DNA from 2 places in the Cellulomonas xiejunii genome. Region 1 is predicted to be linked to the other one. Evidence: riboswitches for the same ligand, from Rfam matches in the RefSeq annotation. Region 1 holds a riboswitch; the other holds the start of a gene.
The links. Region 1 has a riboswitch for glycine ahead of gcvP (aminomethyl-transferring glycine dehydrogenase). Riboswitches for the same ligand answer to the same signal wherever they lie in the genome.
Positions count from the first base shown of each region.

Region 2: it holds a riboswitch for glycine, as region 1 does, so the genes downstream of both, NP048_RS00955 (DMT family transporter) here and gcvP (aminomethyl-transferring glycine dehydrogenase) in region 1, are expected to answer to the same signal.

Region 1 is NZ_CP101987.1:99,203-109,539, forward strand. Features, by position in the region: gene NP048_RS00465 (YeiH family protein) at 114-1,190, shown strand; partial or broken gene NP048_RS00470 (ATP-binding cassette domain-containing protein) at 1,245-1,841, opposite strand; gene NP048_RS00475 (ABC transporter transmembrane domain-containing protein) at 1,854-3,194, opposite strand; gene NP048_RS00480 (COG1470 family protein) at 3,191-4,333, opposite strand; gene NP048_RS00485 (alpha/beta hydrolase-fold protein) at 4,427-6,985, opposite strand; glycine riboswitch at 7,490-7,599, shown strand; gene gcvP (aminomethyl-transferring glycine dehydrogenase) at 7,832-10,337, shown strand, end outside.
Region 2 is NZ_CP101987.1:201,918-212,254, reverse strand. Features, by position in the region: gene NP048_RS00965 (fibronectin type III domain-containing protein) at 1-1,304, shown strand, start outside; gene NP048_RS00960 (hypothetical protein) at 1,367-2,068, opposite strand; glycine riboswitch at 2,422-2,509, shown strand; glycine riboswitch at 2,511-2,603, shown strand; gene NP048_RS00955 (DMT family transporter) at 2,651-3,808, shown strand; gene NP048_RS00950 (hypothetical protein) at 3,795-4,328, opposite strand; gene NP048_RS00945 (vWA domain-containing protein) at 4,679-6,172, opposite strand; gene NP048_RS00940 (TolB family protein) at 6,400-7,296, opposite strand; gene NP048_RS00935 (GH1 family beta-glucosidase) at 7,374-8,771, opposite strand; gene NP048_RS00930 (VOC family protein) at 8,812-9,276, opposite strand; gene NP048_RS00925 (tautomerase family protein) at 9,273-9,635, opposite strand; gene NP048_RS00920 (aldo/keto reductase) at 9,673-10,337, opposite strand, start outside.

The DNA.
Region 1 (10,337 bases):
GTGAGGGCCGGTGGGTGACTGGATTGCACTCTCGCGCCGGGGCGTCTTCGCGTCGTCGTGCGCTGCAGGGCACCGATGCGGCGGTGCAGCGCGCGCGGGTGGACGCTGGAGGGGTGCCGGATGCCCGACGACCCGTGCCCGGCCGCGAGCCCACGCCCCGCGGTGGGATCCCCGCGTCGTGGCGGGACCACGTACCGGGTGCCGCGGTGGCCCTGGGGCTGGGCGCGGCGGGTGCCGCGCTGGGCGCGGCGGTGCCCCTGCTGGGCGGTGCCGTGCTGGCCCTCGCGATGGGCGTCGCGCTGCGCGAGGTCCTGTCCCGCGGGCCGGTGGCGTGGGCGCATGCGCTGGAGCCGGGGGCACGCACGTGCTCGACGATCGCGCTGCAGGTGGCCGTCGTGCTGCTGGGGTTCGGGCTGTCGCTGGGACAGGTCGCGCACACCGGCGGGCGGGCGCTGCCCGTCATGCTCGCCACGCTCACGGTCGTCCTGCTGGTTGCCGCGCTGCTCGGACGTCGGCTCGGTCTCGACTCCGACACCCGCACGCTCGTCGGCGTCGGCACCGGCATCTGCGGGGCGTCGGCCATCGCCGCGACGAGTGCGGTGATCCGGGCGTCGCAGACCACCATCGCCACGGCCATGGCGACGATCTTCACGTTCAACGTGCTCGGGGCCATCACCTTCCCGCTGCTGGGAGACGCGATGGGTCTGTCGCAGGAGGGGTTCGGGACGTGGGCCGGCACCGCCGTCAACGACACCTCGTCGGTCGTGGCCGCGGCGACCGCCTACGGGGCGCTCGCGCTCGAGACGGCCGTCGTCGTCAAGCTCACCCGCACCCTGGCGATCGTGCCGGTGACCCTGGCGCTGGCCGTGCGGCAGGGCCGCCGCGACCGCGCCTCGGCCGACGCGACCGGCGCCGGCACGCCCTGGACGCGCCTCGTGCCGCCGTTCCTCGTCCTGTTCCTGCTCGCGTCGGCCGTCACCACGCTCGGCTGGTTCCCCACGACGTGGGAGGACGGCGCCGACACCGGTGCCCGTGCCCTGACGGCGGTCGCGCTCGCGGGCGTCGGGCTGCTGACCCCCGTCGACGCGCTGCGGCGCGCGGGCTGGCGGCCGCTCGCGCTGGGCGGCGCGCTGTCGTTGGCCGTGGCGCTGACCAGCCTGGGGATGCAGGCGGTCACGGGGATGCTGTGACGCGCGGGCTGAGACCGTCCGCCCGCCGCCGGGAGTCCTGAACGGGTCCTGCGCTCAGGACAGCACGGCCTGGTCGGAGGACCCCAGCAGCACGCGGTACCGGCCCACCTGCTGCGCGAGCTCCTCGTGCCGACCCGACTGGACGATGCGTCCCCCTTCCAGCACGACGATCCGGTCCGCGTGCCGGACGGTCGACAGCCGGTGGGCGATCATCAGGATCCCCGCGGTGCCGAACAGCTCGCCCATCGCCTCCCGGACGCGGGCCTCGGTCGCGGTGTCCAGGTGGGCCGTCGGCTCGTCCATGACGACGAGGGCGGGTCGCTTGAGCGCGGCGCGCGCGATGGCGAGCCGCTGCCGCTCACCGCCCGACAGACGGTGCCCCTTCTCACCGATGACGGAGTCCAGGCCGTCGTCCAGCTGCTCGACGAGGCGGTCCAGGGCGACCGCCCGGCACACCTCGAGGAGCTCGCGCTCCGTCGCGTCGTGGTTCGCGTACCGGAGGTTGTCGCGGACGCTCGCGTGGAGCACGTACGGCTCCTGCGGGATGTAGGCGATGAGCTCGGCGCGTCGCTGCTCGTCCAGGTCGCGCAGCGCGGACCCGGCGATCTCCACGACGCCCTCGTCGCAGTCCACGAGCCCCGCGGTGATCCCGGCGAGCGTCGACTAGCCGGCACCGGAGGACCCCACGACGGCGACGACCTCGCCCCGGCCGATCGTCAGGTCGATGCCGTCCAGGGCGTTGCTGTGCTCGCGCTCGTCCTGCGGCGTTTCACCGGATCCGACGATCTTCCCGTTCAGACCGGTGATCGGCAGCCACGGGATCGACAACGCGTCGCCGGCGTGGGACAGCCCGTCGATCGAGTACGAGGCCACCGCCGGGTAGCGGTAGCGCACACCCAGCATCCGCAGGGCGGGCGCCACCTCGTGCCCGTCGGCGTCCCCGGCGGGGGCATCGTCGGGGGACGGCCGCACGACGGTGGCCGGGCGGCCCGACGCCTGCGGCGCGTGGGGCGCGGCCGGCCCGGCGGCGAGGACGGCCTCGACCCGGTCGAGGGCGATCGACGAGCGCATCCGCGGGTACCGGGTGCCCAGCAGGCTCTGGACGGGTGCCTGCAGCTGCTGCAGGTAGAGCACGACGAGGATGACGCTGCCGACGGTCACGCCCTGCTCGGCCACGAGCCACACGCCCATGGCCAGCGCACCGGCGGTGATGACGACGAACGCGGTCCCGTAGCTGGCACCCGACGTCGCCGCGGCCCTCGCTGTCGCCGCGGAGAGGCCGGCGAGCACGTCGGCCTGCTCCGCGAAGCGCCCCTGCTCGCGCCGGGTCTGCCCGTTCTGGCGTGCGAGGAGGGCGCCGTCGCGGCTGACGAAGGTCTCGGCGGACGACGCGAGCTCCTTGGTCACGTCGAACGACCGCGCGATGAGCTCGTTGATCCGTGCCTCCGCCTTGCGGACGTACGCGATGGCGACGGGGATGACGACCAGGAGCACGAGCAGCCGCGGGCCGACGAACGCGACGATCACCACGGAGGTCACGATCGTCGTCACGCCCGACACGACGACGGGGATCACGGACGTGTACATGGCCTCGGCGCCGTTGGCGTCGCTGGTCAGCCGGCTGACGACGGCTCCGGGCCGGACGGTCGTGTAGAAGTGGATCGGCATGGTGGTGAGCCGGCGGAACATCGACGTCTGCATGTCCGCGATCACCGCGCCCGCGGCCCTCGTCGAGACCACCCGGGCCGCGTACGTCATCCAGACGCCGAGCAGCCCGAGGCCGAGCATCGCGCCGATCTGCCAGGCGACCTGCGAGCCCACGGTCCGCTCCTGGACGAGCCCGTCGATGATCGACCGCAGCAGCAGGACCTGGATCAGCGGTGCGATGCCGCCGACGACCTGGAACACGTAGGACCACGCGAAGCGTCCCCGGTGCGCACGGACCAGCTCCTGGACGTGCGCGTGCCGCCGGGGGGCGTCCGGGGGGGCGTCCGACCGGGTCACGACGCCGTCCCCGTGGCACCGGTCGCCGACGCGGGCTCGTGCGTGACTCCGGCGGCGGCCAGCGCCTCGTCGACCCGGGCCTGCACCTGCTGCGCGGTCCGCCGACGCCGCCACCGGACCAGCAGGACGCCCCCGACGACCAGCACGAGCAGCGCGAGCTGCGACCAGGGCACCGCCCACACGCTCACGTCGGCCGACCCGCCGCGCAGGGCCGCGTCGACGACGTCCTCGCCGACGACCCACGGCCGTGCGTCGACGTGACCGGTGACGCGGACGAGGGGCCACACCCGCAGCTCGGCCTCCACGAGCGCCGACTGCCCCGGCAGCACCTCCCGGATCTGGGTGCTGTGCTCGGCCTCCGCGATCCCGAACGGACCGGCGAGCGTGGTCGCGGCGCGGGCCGCGAGCCGGACGTCACCGGTGTTCGCCACCCGGTACCGCACGTGCACGGTGCCCGGTGCGAACGGGTTCCACGACGGCTCCCAGCGCGTCGTGACGTCCTGCGGTGCGAGCGACGCCGCGACGTCACCGGCGACGCGCAGGTGCAGGCGCGTGCCGACGCGCGCGGCGAGCCGCACCGTGTCGCCGGCGACGAGCTCGGCGACGACACCGGCGGGGTGGTCGCCCGGCGTCGCGTCGGCGGGGACCGTGACGGTCAGGGGCACGGTCACGGCGGCGCCGGGGTCGAGGGTGAGGCGCAGCGTGCGGCCGTCGACCCGCTCGGCGCCGGGGGCGTCGCCCAGCGTGATCCACGCACCCCCGTCGCGCGGTGCGCCGTCGCCGGGCGGCAGGTCGAAGTGGCCGGAGTCGGACACGACCCCGTCGCCGGCGTACACCGCGAAGGTCGCGGGACCGTCGCTGAAGTTGGTGATCGCGACGTGCTCGGTGACGGAAGCACCGGGGTCGAGCACGTGCCGCAACGAGATGCGCCCGTCGGGCCCCTCGGCGGTCGCAGGCTGCACCGTCCAGGTCACCGTGCCGCCGGGTGTCCCGGCGCCCGGCTCCTCGGGAGCACCGTCGTCGGACGTGCCGGTGACGACGGTCCCGCCGCGGACAGGACCCGGTGCCGCCCCGGCAGCAGGTGCCACGACGAGTACCCCCAGCACCGCGACGACGACAGCACGACCCAAGATGCGCACAGAGACTTCCTTCACAGACGGTCGGGGTGCCGAGCCCGTACTTCGGCGGCTTCTGGCGGGCCATGGGCCGCCGAAGTACGAGCTCGGCTCCGGTCAGTCGACCGGGAACAGCGACAGGCTCAACGTGCCTGTGTACTCACCCGGTCGCGTGTCCACCGGGACGTCGAGCACGAGGTCCGCGCCGATGGTGGCAGACCCGACCCGGCCCTCGGGCGTTGCGGAGGCCAGGCGGCCCGGGACGACCAGGCCCTCGCCCCCGTCGAGCGCGGTCGCACGGGCGTCACCCGCGACCAGCCCCGCACGCGGGGTCTCGATGCGCGGCGTCCACCCCAGGTGCTTCGCGTCGAGGAGACGCGACCCGGAGTCGAACGAGTACGCCTGCCCCGTGACCGCCCAGCCGGTGACACCGGCCTGCGTGACCGAGCGCGAGTCGGTGACCGTCACCGTCGGCAGCTGGCCGCGGAACCGCAGCGCGGTGCCCGTGTTCTGCGGCCCGTCGAGCGTGACGCCCGACCCGTCGTCGGCGACCGACAGCGCCAGGACGCCGTCCTCGCCCTCGGGGACCACGGCCCGCAGCTCCACGCCCTGCGTGGTCTGCGGGTCGCGGAACAGCCGCGGCAGCAGGTCGACGAGGTTCTTCGACCACACGTCGAACCCGTGCGGGCCCTGCGTGACGCCGGCGAACTCGTGGTGGATCCCGTTGGTCTCCAGCAGGTTCAGGAGGTCCATCGTCGCCTGGTAGGTGAAGTCGGTCTTGTCACCGGTGTAGACGCGCGCCAGCCGCGTCTCGGCGTTGACTGCGGCCGGGTCGAACTGCGGGGTGTTGAAGAACAGCCCACCCGAGAACGCGCCCATCCACCCGAACTGCCCGGGCCGGGTCAGCCACGTGTTGAGCGTGTTCATCGCGCCCATCGACAGACCGGCGATGGCCTGACCTGCGGCGTCGTCCGCGATGTTGTACTGCGCCCGCGCAGCGGGTGCGAGGTTCTCCATCAGCTCCGCGGGGAAGTCGGGCGAGTTGCCGTTGCCCATGACGACGACCATCGGGACGATCGCGCCGTCCCGCATGTAGTTGTCGAGGATCTGCGGCGCGCGGCCCACCTCGACCCAGTCGCCGTAGTTCTGCCCGCCGCCGTGGTTGAGGTACAGCACGGGGTACGGCTCGGCCCGGTTCGGGTCGTAGCCCTTGGGCGTCCAGACGTACGCCTTGCGCTCCTCGTTCGCCACCTTGCTGTCGTACGTCAGCACGGAGACCTCGCCCCGTTCGTCCGCGGGCACGTCGGCGAGCATGCGGTCCGTCTCACCCGGGACGAACAGCGGGCTCACGCCGGTGAGCGTGTTGACCTTGTCCTCGGGGTCCTTCACGTCGACGCCGTCGACGACGTACCGGTAGTAGTAGAAGCCGTCGAGCGGCCCCATCGACAGGCGCCAGCGGTCGCCGACCTTCGTCATCGGGACGCGGAACCATGCACCGTTCGGTGCCCAGTTGGCCCAGACCGTGACGTCCTTCGCGTCGGCGAACTGCGTGCCCGTCTCGAAGGTGACGATGCCGTCGTCGTCGACGTGCGGCGTCGTGATCGAGCCCGTCGCCGGCGGCGTGTACTTCTCGTCCAGCGGGCGGTGCCCCTCGCGCGGACCGTGGCCCGCGTCGTCCTGGAACACGCGCGACGCGAAGTCGCGAAGCCCCTCGCGCCACGTGTCCCACGTGCCACCGGAGTCGGGGTCGACGCCGTCGAACTCGTGGTCGACGCCGGCACGCTCGAGCGTGCGCAGCAGGTCGTGCGTCTGGTTGTACGCGGGGTCCAGCACGTTGCCCACGTAGACGCGCAGACGGTCGGTGCCCTCGTTGATCTCCCGCGCCGTGGTGGCGCTGATCGAGCCGGTCAGGCGCCCGGAGAACGACCCGACCTCGCCGAAGACGCCGGGGTCCGTGCGCAGCACCGTCAGGGCGTGGTGCGCGCCGTCGCCGATGCCGGCCACGGCCTGCCCGGCGGCGTCGTCGGCCACGTTGTACGCGTCGCGGGCTGCCGCGACGACACCGTCGAGCAGCTCGGTGCGCGGGTCGGCGCCGCGCACGTCCGCCATGACGACGACCATGTCCGCCAGCCGGCCCTCGGCCGCGAGGTTGTCGAGCACCTGCGGCGCACGGCCCAGCTCGGCCCACTCCTGCGCGCTCTGCGTGCCGTCGGCCAGCAGGTACAGCACGGGGTACGCGTCGGCGCGCTCGGCGTCGTAGCCGGGCGGCGTCCACACGAGCGTCGTGCGCTCGTCGTCCGCGACGGGGCTGTCGTACGCCAGCTCGGCGACGTCGCCGCCGTTGGCCACGTCGGACATCCACTGGACCTGCGGGCCGGGGACGAAGAACGTGTTCCACGTCGGGTGCGACGTGACCGCGACCTCGGTCGAGGGGTTGCGGAACGACTTCTTGGTCCGGTCCTCGAACGTCGCCGTGTACTGGTAGTAGTACAGGCCCGGCTCGAGGATGCCGACCTGCGTCGGGTAGTCCGTGCCGCTGGGGTCCATCGCCAGGTCGGACCACGTGCCGCTCGGCCCGATGTTGCCCTGCAGCTCCATCACCGCGGGCCGCGACCCGACGATCTGCTCCACCTCCGCCTGCGGCACAGTGAAGCGGTGGTACCCCTCGGGCGTCACGGACACCCACGGGTCAGGCGAAACTCCCTCTGCTGCTGCGGCCGGTGCCACGGCAGCACCTCCCATCACGAGCGCTGCACCGGTGACCACGGCGGCCGTGCGTCGGTGTCCTGCTGGTCCTCTTCGAGTCATCCCCATCGATTCCTCTCCTCTGTCGCCGACCGGCAGGTGGGCGCAGCGGACCCGCTCTCCGCGTCGAGAGCCGACCAGGATGCTTCCCCCTCCGGAAGGACGCGGACGCCCTCGACGTCCACGACGTGCCCGCAATCTGCAACGCTGCAGGAACGGGTTGTCCGAATGCTGTCGTGTCGGAGGTTTAACGTCAATACCTGCGGTTCGACCGGTTCCTTCCCGCCTGGCCGTCGCCCGCGGCGGCGCGCGTGTCTGCAGAAGGTGTTCGCCGGGACGATCTGCGCGGACCTTCCCGGCGCCGATGGGGTCGTGGGTCTCCTGCTCCCGGCGAGACCGGTGCCGTAGGCTGACCGCACAACTCAACACGCTGCTCGAACCGCGGCGGGAGAGCTCCCGTCGGCCGCCCGCGAGGCGGCTGAGCGGGACGCCGAAGGAGCAAGCTCCCCTCCGAATCTCTCAGGCACCCGTACCGCCACGGCCAGGCAACTCTGGAAAGCGGCGCCGGCCAGGTCCGGTGCCCACCGACGGTGCAAGCCGGCGCGCCCCGGAGCATCGGCCCGCGGGTCGACGCTCATGGCGGACCGGCCAAACTCTCAGGTCACCCCGTGCGGGGTGGATGACAGAGCGGGGAAGCCCCTGTCCGTCCCGGTGCGTGGACCACCACGTCCGGACGACCCCGTGGAGCAGCCCGTGACCGACCTCGACGTGCCGTCCGTGGCCCCCGCCGCGCCCGCACCCACCGGACCCGTCCGCTCGCCCGCCGCGGATGGCTTCCCCGACCGGCACATCGGCCCCCGCGGCGACGAGACGGCCCGCATGCTCGCCGCGCTCGGGTACGACAGCCTCGACGCGCTGGTCGACGCCGCCGTGCCCGCCGCGATCCGCACGGACCGTCCGCTGGACCTGCCGCCGGCGCGCTCCGAGGAGCAGGTGCTCGCCGCGCTGCGCGACGTGGCGTCGCGCAACGCCGTCCTGCGGCCCATGATCGGCCAGGGTTACTACGGGACGGTGACGCCCGCGGTGATCCGCCGCAACGTCCTGGAGTCGCCCGCCTGGTACACGGCGTACACGCCGTACCAGCCGGAGATCTCGCAGGGCCGCCTCGAGGCGCTGCTGAACTTCCAGACCGTCGTGTCCGACCTCACCGGCCTCGACGTGGCGAACGCGTCGCTGCTCGACGAGGCGACGGCCGTCGCGGAGGCGGTCGCGCTCATGTGGCGGGCGTCGCGCGCGACGACGGGCACGGTCGTGCTGGACGCCGACCTGTTCGGCCAGTCGCTGGCCGTCGCCTGCGGGCGCGCGCAGGCGGTCGGCCTGCCGGTGGTCGTCGCGGACCTCACCGACGGGTTGCCGGAGGTCGACGGGCCGCTGGTCGGCGTCGTCGTGCAGCAGGTGGGCGCGTCGGGCGCGCTGCGGGACCTGCGCCCGCTGGTCGCCGCGGCCAAGGACCGCGGGGCTCTCGTCACGGTGGCCGCGGACCTGCTCGCGCTGACGCTCGTGACGTCGCCGGGCGAGCTGGGTGCGGACGTCGCGGTCGGCTCGGCGCAGCGGTTCGGTGTCCCGCTGTTCGGCGGCGGCCCGCACGCCGCGTTCATGGCGGTGCGCACCGGGCTCGAGCGCACGCTGCCCGGGCGCCTCGTGGGGGTGTCCGTCGACGCCGACGGCGCCCCGGCCTACCGGCTCGCGCTGCAGACCCGCGAGCAGCACATCCGCCGTGAGAAGGCCACGAGCAACATCTGCACGGCGCAGGCGCTGCTCGCGATCGTCGCGTCGATGTACGCGGTCTACCACGGGCCGGACGGGCTGCGGGCGATCGCGCGGCGGGTGCACGGGCACGCGCGAGGCGTGCAGCGCGGGCTGCGCGACCTGGGCGTGACGGTCGTCCACGACGACGTCTTCGACACCGTGCGCGCGCACGTGCCGGGCCGTGCGGCGGACGTGGCACGGGCCGCTGCCGACGCGGGCATCAACGTGTGGGTCGCCGACGCCGACCACGTGCAGGTCGCGTGCGACGAGACGACGACGGCGGACGACGTGGTGGCGGTGCTGGGCGCGTTCGTCGTCGCGGGCGTCACCACCGCCCCGGTCGCGGCCGACGGGACCGTCTCGTTCGGCGCGTTCGGGGGCGGCCCCACCGTGCCGCGCGCCGAGCTGCTGCGGACCACCGACTACCTCACGCACCCGGTGTTCCACGTGAATCGTTCCGAGACGGCGATGCTGCGCTACCTGCGCCGCCTGTCCGACAAGGACCTCGCGCTCGACCGCACGATGATCCCGCTGGGCTCGTGCACCATGAAGCTCAACGCGACGGCCGAGATGGAGCCCATCTCCTGGCCGCAGTTCGCGGACGTCCACCCGTACGCCCCCGCCGACCAGACGCGGGGCTACGCGGCCCTGGTCGCCGAGCTGCAGGGCTGGCTCGCCGAGATCACGGGCTACGCCGCGGTGAGCGTGCAGCCCAACGCGGGGTCGCAGGGCGAGCTCGCCGGTCTGCTCGCCATCCACGCGTACCACGAGGCCACCCGGCCCGAGGGTGCCGAGCACCGCGACATCTGCCTCATCCCCGCCTCGGCGCACGGCACCAACGCGGCGTCGGCCGCGCTCGCGGGCCTCAAGGTCGTCGTCGTCGCGACGGCCGAGGACGGCGAGGTCGACCTCGCGGACCTGCGCGCCAAGCTCGACCAGCACGGCCCGCGCGTCGCGGCGATCATGATCACGTACCCCTCGACGCACGGCGTCTACGAGGCGCACGTGCGTGAGGTCTGCGACCTGGTGCACGCCGCCGGCGGGCAGGTCTACATCGACGGCGCCAACCTCAACGCGCTCGTCGGGCTGGCCCGTCCGGCCGAGCTCGGCGGGGACGTCTCCCACCTGAACCTGCACAAGACCTTCTGCATCCCGCACGGCGGCGGCGGCCCGGGGGTCGGGCCGGTGGCGGTCGCGGCGCACCTCGCGCCGTACCTGCCGGGCGACCCGACGCCGGGTGCGGCCGGCTCCGTCGTCGCGCCCGTCTCGGCTGCGCCCTGGGGCTCGGCCGGCATCCTGCCGATCTCGTGGGCGTACGTCGCGCTCATGGGTCCCGACGGCCTGCGCCGCGCGACCGAGACGGCCGTGCTGGCGGCGAACTACCTGGCCACGCGCCTGCGCGAGCACTTCCCGGTCCTCTACGCCGGCCCGGGCGGCCTGGTCGCGCACGAGTGCATCCTCGACCTGCGTCCCC
Region 2 (10,337 bases), 100 kb from region 1:
CCTACGGCGTGACCATCGAGGACGGGACCGCGAGGATCGTGGGCCTCGAGATGCCCGCCGGCGCCTGGCCCGTGTCGGTGAACCTGCCGGCGGCGGACGACCGCACCGCGGCCACCACGAGCGGGTCGCTCGTCGTCGACCGTGCGGCACAGACCGTCACGCTCGACCCCATCGGCTCCCTGACGTACGGCGACGCGCCGGTCACCGTGGCGGGCACCGCCACCTCCGGCGGAGCGCTGACCTTCACCGGCACCGGCGCCTGCACCGTCGACGGGACGACCCTGACCGTCGTGGCCGCCGGCGACTGCACCGTCACCGCCGCCCAGGCCGGCACCACCGAGATCCACCCCGCGACCGCGGACCGCACCGTGACGGTCGCGCAGGCGCCGCAGAGCATCTCCCTCGAACTCCCGGCGCTGGTCTACGACGAGACGGCCCCGGTCGTCGTGTCGTCCTCGCTCGACCTGCCCGTGGACCTCACGGCGTCCGGCGCGTGCGTCCTGACCGACGGCGACCTCACCGCGACCGACGTCGGCCCGTGCACCGTGACCGCCACACAGGCGGGGACGGACGACGTCGCCGCAGCCACGCCCGTCACGCTGACCACCGAGGTCGGGCGTCGCCCGCAGGAGGTCACGATCGCGCCGATCGCCGACCTGCTGTTCTCCGTCGGCCCCGTCGCGCTCACCGCCTCGTCGTCGCTCGGCCTGCCGGTCACACTCGTGGGCGAGGGCGCCTGCGTCGTCGTCGACGGGGCGTTGCACACCATCGCCTCGGGCGAGTGCACGATCACGGCCGAGCAGGCCGGGGACGCGTACACGCTGCCGGCCGTCGCCTCGACGACGATCCGCGTCGTGGGGACCGGCACGTCGGCCTCCCTGCAGCTCGACGCCGGGCTCGGCGCACCGGCGGCCGGCGCGTCGGCCACCGTCCGGGCGGTCGGCATGCTCCCCGGCTCCGAGCTCGTCGTCACGGTCTACTCGACCCCGCGCGAGCTGGCCCGCGTGACCGTGGGCGCCGACGGCACCGCGGGCGCGACGGTCGTCCTGCCCGCCGGTCTCGAGGCCGGCGACCACCGGCTCGTCGCCGCGGGTGTCGGGCTCGACGGCGCCGCGGCCTCCGCCGAGCTGGGCTTCGCTGTCGACGCCTCCGGCCGGCTCGTGCGGATCGGCGACAGCGTGCTCGTCCGCGCGGCCGCCCTGGCCGTGACGGGGACGGACGGCACCCTGCCGGTCGCGACGCTCGCCGTCGTCTGGCTGCTGCTCGGTGCCGCGCTCGTCGCGTGGCGTCGTCGCGTCGCGTGATCACGCGGGAATGACGACAGCGGGTGCCGGGCGTCACGCCCGGCACCCGCTGTCGTTCGTCGTCAGGACGGCTGCACGACCACGGCGCCGTAGCCGAACAGCGCGGGAGTGAGCTCGAGCGCCACGTCGCCCGGCTCGGCGACCGCGAACGCGATGTTGAAGTGGATGCTCGCGCCGGCGGGGATGCTGACGTCGGGCCCGGTCAGGGCGACCCCCTGGTCGGGGTCCCAGACGGCCGTCGCCGGCTGACCGGCCGACGTCGCGCTCACCTGCAGCGTGTTGGGCCGGAACGCCTCGTCGGTGCGGTTGGTGATGACGACCTGCATCTTGACGGGGACACCCGCGTCGACGCCCGTCGCGTTGTCGCTGGGCGTGTACCGCTGCGGCGCGTTGACGGCGACCTCGAGGCCGTCGCCGTAGGAGTGCGGGTCGCCGTAGCGGACGACCGTGCCGGGCTGCTCACGGATCTCGGTGATGGTCCGGTCGGCGGTGCCCTCCCCGGCGCTGGACGTGGGGGTGGAGGGCACGATGATCCGGAAGGCGACGAGCGCCGCGACCACGGCGACGACCGCGAGCAGGGCGCCCACGATGAGAACGGCGCGGCTGTGCCCGTCGGGCTCGTCGGCCAGGGACGTGGCGGTCGAGGGCGGCGTCGCGATGGCAGAGACGCCGAACCCGGCGGTCGGCACGCCGGAGCGGGGGGTGGGGACGGCGCTGAACGTGGGAGGTCGGGCACTCCTGGCGTCCGGACGTTCGGTGGTCACGCGTCGTCTCCCTGGCTCGGCGGCGACGGCGCTGCCGAGCGGTCCGGCGCGCCGTCAGGACGGGGCCCTCCGGGTGAGCCGCGGCAGGCGTGGCTGTGCAGCTCGAGACGGTCGGAGGGAAGGCCGAGACGCTCCGCGTGCGTCGTCGACCGGGCCGAAACTAGCGCCCGGATTGTCCGAAACTTCGCCCTAAACGCTTCGGACGGCCGGACTCACATCCCCCTCTCACGAGGTGACATCGCTCCGTGGCTCCAGTCGTCGCGCCCTGCGGCCGGGCGGCCGCCGCTGGGCGGACGGCGGGCGCCCGTCCCGCGGCGAGCGGATACAGTCGTCCGGACAACTGAAGACGCCGACGAGCTGTGGCGGGAGAGCCCGCCGGAGCGGGCGCCGAAGGAGCAACCTCCCCGGGAATCTCTCAGGCCACCGAACCGCCGCAGCAAGGCAACTCTGGAAAGCGACCCCACGGGGTCCACCGACGGTGCAGGCGAGCCCACGGCTCGCGAAAGCTCTCAGGTCCGATGACAGAGCGGGGAAACACCGCCCGCTCACGCGACCCGTCGCGCTGGCCTCCAGGAGCCCTTCGTGGCCGTCGTCACCCCGTCACGCCCGCACGCGCCCGCCGTCCTCGCCCCCGCCGTCCTCGCCCCCGCCGTCCTCGCCCCCGAGGTCCGCGCACCCGACGCCCTCGTCCCCGACGTCCGTGCACCGCGCCCGCACCGCCGGTTCGGCCTGGTCGCCATCGTCGTGTCCGCGGCCGCCATGGGGACCGCCGGGATGTTCGGGCGTCTGGCAGCGCCGCCCGGCGCGGTCGTCGGCGAGGCGCTGACGCTGGGTCGCATGGTGGTCGGTGCGCTCGCCATGCTCGTCGTCCTGGCCGCCACGCGGCACCTCGGCAGGCTGCGCCGCACCCGCGTGACCCCGTCCGTCGTGCTCGGCGGCGTGCTGCTGGGCCTCTCGCTCGCGACGTACCTGTCGTCGGCCGTGCTCGTGGACCTCACGCTGGCCGTCGTCCTGCACTACCTCGGCCCCGTCGTGGCGACCGTGCTCGCGGTGACCGTGCTCAAGGAGCGCGTCGGCCCGGCCGACGTGGTCTGCCTGGTCGTCGCCTTCGCCGGGATGCTGCTGGCCGCGGGGCTGGTGGGCGGCACGCCCCGGTCGGCGTCCGACGGGTACGCGCTGGGCGTCGGGCTGGGCATCGCCTCGGGCGTCCTGTACGGCGGGGCGCTGCTGTGCTACCGGTACCGCACGGACATGCCGTCCGACGTGCGCAGCTTCTGGACCTTCGTGTTCGGCGCCGTCGGCTCCGGCGCCATGGTCGCGGTCACCCGGCCCGACGTCTCGGGCATGACCGCGACGCACTGGGCGTGGGCCGGCGCGTTCTTCCTCGTGTGCGGCGTGCTGGCGCTCAGCCTGCTGGTCGTCGCCGGCAAGCACCTGCGCGCCGTCGAGCTGTCGTCGATGTCGTACCTGGAGGTCGTCGTCGCGGTGATGGTGGGTGCCGCGGTGTTCGGTGAGACGGTCTCCGCGCTCGCCGCGGCCGGCGTCGTGCTCGTCGTCGCGGCGGCGCTGCTGCCGCTGCTGACCTCGGCCCTCGGGCGACGTCCGCGGGGCAGGGACGCCCGGGTCGCCGCTCCGGGGCGTCGCCGCCAGCACGGCCGCAGGGGCGGCACCGCTGCCGGTGCCGCCCCTGCGTTGTGCGCGCGCCTGTGCGGGCGCGCGGTGGAGGTCAGGGCGCGGTGAAGACCAGCGGCTCGTAGCCGGCGATCGCCGGGACGAGCGTCAGCGTGACGTCGTCCGGGTCCTGCACGACGAACGCGAGGTCGAACGCGACGACGTCCGCGCGGCCCAGGGCGTGGCCGGGGCCGGTGAGCTCGACGCGGGAGCCGGGGTCGAGGATCTGCGCGGCCTCCTCGCCGTCGGAGACGACCGTGACCTCGAGGGTGTTGGGGACGAACTCGCCGCTCGTGCCGTTGACGACGTAGACGCGGACCTTGACGGGCTCGCCGTCGACGCCCTCGGCGCCGTCGGCGGACGCCGAGGGGACGAACGCGGTCGGCTTCTCGACCTCGACGGCCAGGCCGTTGCTGTACGCGAACGACTGGCCGAACGTCGTCTCCCCACCCTTGTAGGTGGTGCGCTCGGCCGGCTTGTCGCTGCCGCCCGCGCTCGCGGTGGACGTGCAGGCTGCTGCGGCGAGCAGGGCTGCCGCGGCGACGGCCACGACGACGGTTCGACGACGGGCAGGGGTCGAGCTGGTCACAGGTGCTCCTCGGGTCGGCGTACCGGACGCAGCCGGGCCGACGCACGAGTTACCCGCGCACCGGACGACGCGCGGAGCGCGACGACCACGACCCGGCGCGGCGGTGCGGGGGGCGCGACACGTGCCGGCGTCGATCTCCCCCTGGGCCGTCGCCAACGTAGCATCGCCGGTTCGGACGCCGATGGCCTGCGAGAAACGCCGCGAAAGTCTCGTGACCTGCGCCGACACTGTCGTCTTCGCGTCCGGACCCCCTGCGTGCTGGGCCGCCTGGGTGACGCCCGGAAGGTCCCCTCGTCACAAGATCTTCACACGCTGTCCAAGTAATGGGACGAATCGCGTCCGTGGCTCGCTCACCGGGTCACCCGGTCGACGAGCTCGACGAGCTGAGCCACGTCCCGGTCCCCGTCCAGCACCCCCAGCAGCGCCCCGGCCTCGGCGCGCAGGTCGGCCGCGCTGACCACCGTGGACCACGGCCCACCCAGGAGCCGGTCCGTCAGCAGCGCGACGACCAGGTCCTGACGCAGGCGGGGCGACGCCTCGCGGGGCGACGCGGCGTCGGCGGACCGGGCCAGGGTCCCGGAGCGCTCGACCGGCTCGCCTGCGTCGTCGAGGTAGCGCACCGTCGCCGTGACGAAGGGCCGCTCGGACCGGCCCTCGCGGAGCGCCACCTCGTACAGCGCGGTCGTCGCGTGACCCGCGAAGACCTCCCCGCCGTCGATCGCGTCGTTGCGGAAGTCCGCGTCCGCGACCGCCCGGTTCTCGTAGCCCAGCAACCGGTAGCCGGAGACCTGCGCCGGGTCGAACTCCACCTGGGCCTTCGCGTCCTTCGCGGCCACGACGAGCGAGCCGGTGAGCCCGGTGGCGAACACACGCTCGGCCTCGGCGTCACCGTCGATGTAGACGTGCCACCCGTCGCCCTGGTCCGCCAGCTGCTCGAGCAGGTGGTCGTCGTAGGTCGTGATGCCGACGCCGACCGAGATGAGGTTGATCCCCGACTTCGCCTCGGTGCTGATGCGCGCCAGGATCCCGTCGGGGTCGGTCTCCCCGACGTTCGCGACCCCGTCGCTGATGAGGACGACCCGCGTCATCCGCCCGTCGGTGCGCATCGACATGGCAACGTCGTAGCCGAGCGCGAGGCCTGCGGCGGCGTTGGTCGACTCCTGGGGCGTGAGCGCGTCGACGGCCGCGAGGACGCCGGCACGCTCGGACACGCGCGTCGGCTCGAGCACCAGGTCGGCCTCGGTGGAGTAGCAGACCATGGCCACCCGGTCGGTGGGCCGCAGCGCGGACACCAGCGTGCGCAGCGCCGCCTTGGTCGTCTCCATCTTCCCGGCGTCGCCCATCGAGCCCGAGCAGTCGACGACGAGCGCGAGGTCCGCGTCGTCGCGGGAGGCGCTCGACGTCGGGGCGCTGCTGATGCCCACGCGCACGAGCCGGTGCCCGGGCCGGAACGGCAGCGTCGTGGCGTCGATGCTGACGCCGAGGCCGCTCTCCGGGGTGCGGTAGTCCTGGTCGAAGTAGTTGACGAACTCCTCGGTGCGGACCTCGCTCGGGTCGACCGCCATCCCCTGGGAGACGGCGTCGCGGAACCGCGTGTACGAGCCCGTGTCGATGTCGAGCGCGAACGTCGACAGGGCGTCCTGCGTGGGGTCCGTCATCGCGAAGTCGGGCGCGGGCACCGAGGGGCCCGGCTCCGGGTCCGGGGGCACAGCCACGTCGTAGCCCGGTTCGGAGACGCCGCTGGCGTCGGAGTAGCCGTCGCCCGCGCTGCAGGCTCCCAGTGCCACCGCGACGACGAGCGCAGCGCCGGCCAGACCTGTCGTCCTACCGTGGTTCGTCCTCATGGCTGCCCCGTCTCGTCGTCACCGTGGTGTGGGCGCCGACGTTAGGGGCGAGGCCGGTGGCGCGGGGTAGGAGTTGCCGGCTCGTGATGGGAACGATGGCCTTCCGTGGCCGGGAAGGCCCCAGCGTGGCCGCGCCGTGACCTGGCCTTGTGCGGTTCGAGACCTGGGCGACGAGGGCGGCGGAGGTCTCGAGCCGGCCGTTCGAGGGTGTCGCCGGCGGCGCGGTCTCAGGACATCGGGTAGGCGACGTAGGCCAGCCGACGGCTGTCCGAGGCCCAGCTCGGGACGTTGATCGTCCCCTGGCCCCCGAAGAGCACGACCAGGTCCCGCACCGTCCCCGGCGCACCGTCGGCGTCGTAGGGCTCGAGGAGACGCAGGACGACGTCGAGGTCGGCCGGGTGCCCGAGCGTCCCGGGCGGGAAGCTGATGTAGGCGAGCCGGCTCCCGTCCGGGGAGACGTGCGGGAACCAGTTGACCCGCTCGTCGAACGTGAGCTGCTCGACCGACGAGCCGTCCGTGCGCATCCGGAACAGCTGCGCGTGGCCCGGCTGGGTCCGTGCCCGCTCGGAGTTGAACAGGACCCACCGACCGTCGGGGCTGAACTCGGCGCCGTCGTCGGGGAACTCGTCGTCGGTGAGCTGGACGTCCAGGCCGCCCGCGGTCGGGATGGTCCAGACGTTCGTCGTGGCGGTGCCGTCGGCGTGCGGGACCAGGCCGATGTAGGCGAGCGTCGCGCCGTCGGGCGAGATGCCGTGCAGGTAGTGGTGGAACGCCCCGCGGTCGTTCGAGACGCGCCGCGGAGCGCCGCCACCCTCGAACGGCACCGCGTACAGGTGCCCGTCCTCGGCCGACACGTAGACCGTCGCTCCGTCGGGGCTGAGCACGTGGTCGTTGTTGATGTCCGGCACGTCGCCGAGCGGCACCTCCTCCAGCTCCCCGCCGTCGGCCGGCAGCCGGAACAGCCGCCCGCCGCCGTTGACGACGAGCCACCGCCCGTCCGGCGACCAGTTGGGCGCCTCGAACAGCAAGCTCGAGGATTCGTGCACCAGCCGGTCCTCCCCGGTGACGACGTCGATCACGTGCAGCTCGGCTCGCTGGCCGGCGCGCAGGGCGCGAGGGGGCATGGTCGTCTCCGGTTCGGTCGGGCGGGGAGGTGGAGGGTGTCCGGGTCGTGCTCGGTGGTGCAGGTGGTGCGGGACGGTCAGGCGTCGCCGGCCGCGCCGCCGAGGAAGCGGGCGAACCACTTGCCGCTCCGCTTCACGGTCCGCTTCTGGGTGTCGTAGTCGACGTGGACGAGGCCGAACCGCCGTGAGTAGCCCCAGGCCCACTCGAAGTTGTCCATGGACGTCCAGGCGAAGTAGCCCTTGAGAGGCAGGCCCTGCTGCAGCGCGGCCGAGCAAGCGAGGACGTGCTGCTCGAGGTAGCGCCGCCGCCCCTCGTCCTCGATCTCGCCGTCGACGACCTCGTCGGGGTACGCCGAGCCGTTCTCCGTGATGTACAGCGGCAGGTCCGGTCGGCGACAGTGCGCCATCTCGAGCACGTCGACCATGCCCTCGGGGTGGATGGGCCAGCCCATCTGCGTGCGCGGCGCACCGGTGTCGACCATCTGCACGCTCTCGCTGCCGGGCCAGGCGAGACCCGCGGCGGCGGCTCCGGGGAGCGCGACGCCGAGCGGCGGGGCCGCGACGACGTGGCGGCTGTAGTAGTTGATGCCGAGGAAGTCGATCGGCGCCGCGATGAGCTCGGCGTCGGCCTCGTTCTGCGCGAACCACTCGGTCTCGCCGAGATCCTCGAGCACGTCCGCCGGGTACCCCTCCCCCAGCAAGGGCTCGAGGAAGAAGCGGTTCTGCAGGCCGTCGACCCGGCGCGCCGCGTCCTGGTCGGCCGCGCTCTCGCTCGCCGCGCGGACCGAGTACAGGTTGAGCACGACACCGGCCGTGGCCTCCGGGCGCGCGGCCCGGATCGCCTGCATCCCGAGCCCGTGACCGAGCAGCAGGTGGTGGGCCGCGCGCGCCGCCTGCGACCCGAGCCGCCGGCCCGGCGCATGCACTCCGCCGGCGTACCCGAGGAAGGCCGAGCACCACGGCTCGTTGAGCGTCGCCCAGTGATCGATGACGTCGCCCAGCTCGTCGACCACGAGGGCCGCGTACTCGCCGAACCGCTGGGCGGTGTCGCGCTCGAGCCAACCGCCGCGGTCCTCGAGCGCCTGCGGCAGGTCCCAGTGGTAGAGCGTCACCCACGGGGTGATGCCGCGCTCGAGCAGCGCCTCGCTGAGCTCACGGTAGAACCGCAGGCCCGCGGGGTTGGCCGGGCCCGTGCCATCCGCCTGGATGCGCGGCCACGCGATCGAGAACCGGTAGGCGTTCGTGCCGAGGTCCGCCAGCATCGCGACGTCCTCACGGAAGCGCCGGTAGTGGTCGTCGGCCAGGTCCCCTGTCCGCCCGTCGGCGATCGCCCCGGGCACCCGGGTGAAGGTGTCCCAGATGCTCGGCCCCCGACCGTCGACGTCGGTCGCGCCCTCGACCTGGTAGGAGGCGGTGGCGGTGCCCCAGGCGAAGTCCTGGGGGAAGCGGCTGCGGTCGGCGGTCACGGTGGTCACACGTCCTTCACTTGAGGTGGGTGGTCTTGTGCCTGGGTGGTCAGGCGTGCGGCTTGATGTTGAGGTTGACGCCGAGCACGTCCTCGGTATCGACGATGGTCCAGCTGCCGTCGTCGTACACGCCGACGGTCCGCAGGGCGTGACCCGTTGCCTCCAGCTCGCCGACGACGGCGTCGCGCGCCTCGCCGACCTGGAAGCCCAGGTGGTGCACGCCGTTGCCGTGCCGGTCGAGGAACTCCCGGAACGTCGACGGGTTCTCGTCGGGCTCGTGGAGCTCGACGACGAAGCCCCGCTCCGGGCAGTCGAGGACGGCCAGCTTGAGCCCGTAGGCCGCGGTCTCGCCGCGGTAGGTTTCGTTCGGGTTCGGCGCCGGGCCGGTCTCCCGGACCTCCGGCCGGGGCAGGTCGAGCAGCTCGCACCAGGCGTCGAGCGCTGCCTCGATGTCCTCGACGACGACAGCGACCTGGATGAACCCCGTCAAGGGCACGGGGTGGCGCACGCTCACGCCTCCTTGGCGGGCGCGAGCCAGTCGCCGTCCCCGTTCTCGGTGATCGCGATGAGGACGTGGTCGCGCGGGATGCCGAGGGCCGCGAGGCGGTCGACCACGAGCGCGGCGCCGCGCTGCTTCACCTCGGGGGTGTACCCGTTGTACGCGAGGATCTGGATGATGACGACGTCGCTCCGATCGGCGTCGGGGTACGTCCGGCTGAAGAACAGGTCGCCCGGCGCGTGCAGCCGGAAGACGTGGAACAGGTCGTCCGCCGGCATCCCCCAGCCCTCGACGAGGGCGCTGTGGATGGCCTCGCTCATCGCGGGGCGCAGGTCGGCATGGTGGTCGTGCAGGTCGACACGGACGAGCGGCATGGCTTTCCTCGGTCTCTTCGGTGGTCGGAACGTCGGCTCAGGCGTTGCTCGGGTCGTCGGCGTCGAGCCAGTTCTCGGGCGAGGGCACGAGCTCCTCCACCCGAGCCCAGAACTCCTCGGGCAGGTCGGCCGACGCCGCCGCGAGCGTGGAGGCGATCCGGTGGCGCTTGCTGATCCCGACGATGGTGGTGGCCACGCGCGGGTCGCGCGTGGAGAACCGGATGGCCGCCGTCGCGAGGTCGGTGCCGAACTCCCGGCACAGATCCCGCAGGGCGGCGACGGCGGCGAGCGTCGCGGGGCGCGCCGGCCGGTACCCGTAGGTGGTGTTCGAGCCCGTCGGATCGGCCAGGATGCCGCCTCCGAGCACCGCGGCGTTGACCACGGCCATGCCGCGCTCCTGCGCGCGGGCGATGAGGTCCCCCGCGCTGCGGTCCACGAGCGTCCAGCGGTTGTGCACGAGGAGCACCTCGAACACGCCCAGCTCGACGTAGCGGGCCATCTGCCGCACGTCGCCGCCGGCGAGCCCGATGTGCCCGACCTCGCCCCGCTCGCGCGCCGCGACGAGCGCGTGCACCGCGCCGCCCGGCGCCGTCATGGCGTCGAAGTCGTGGAACTCCGGGTCGTGCAGGTGCACGAGGGGCAGCGGGTCGATGCCGAGCCGCTCGCGGCTCTCCGCGAGCGAGGCGCGCACGCGGTCCCCGC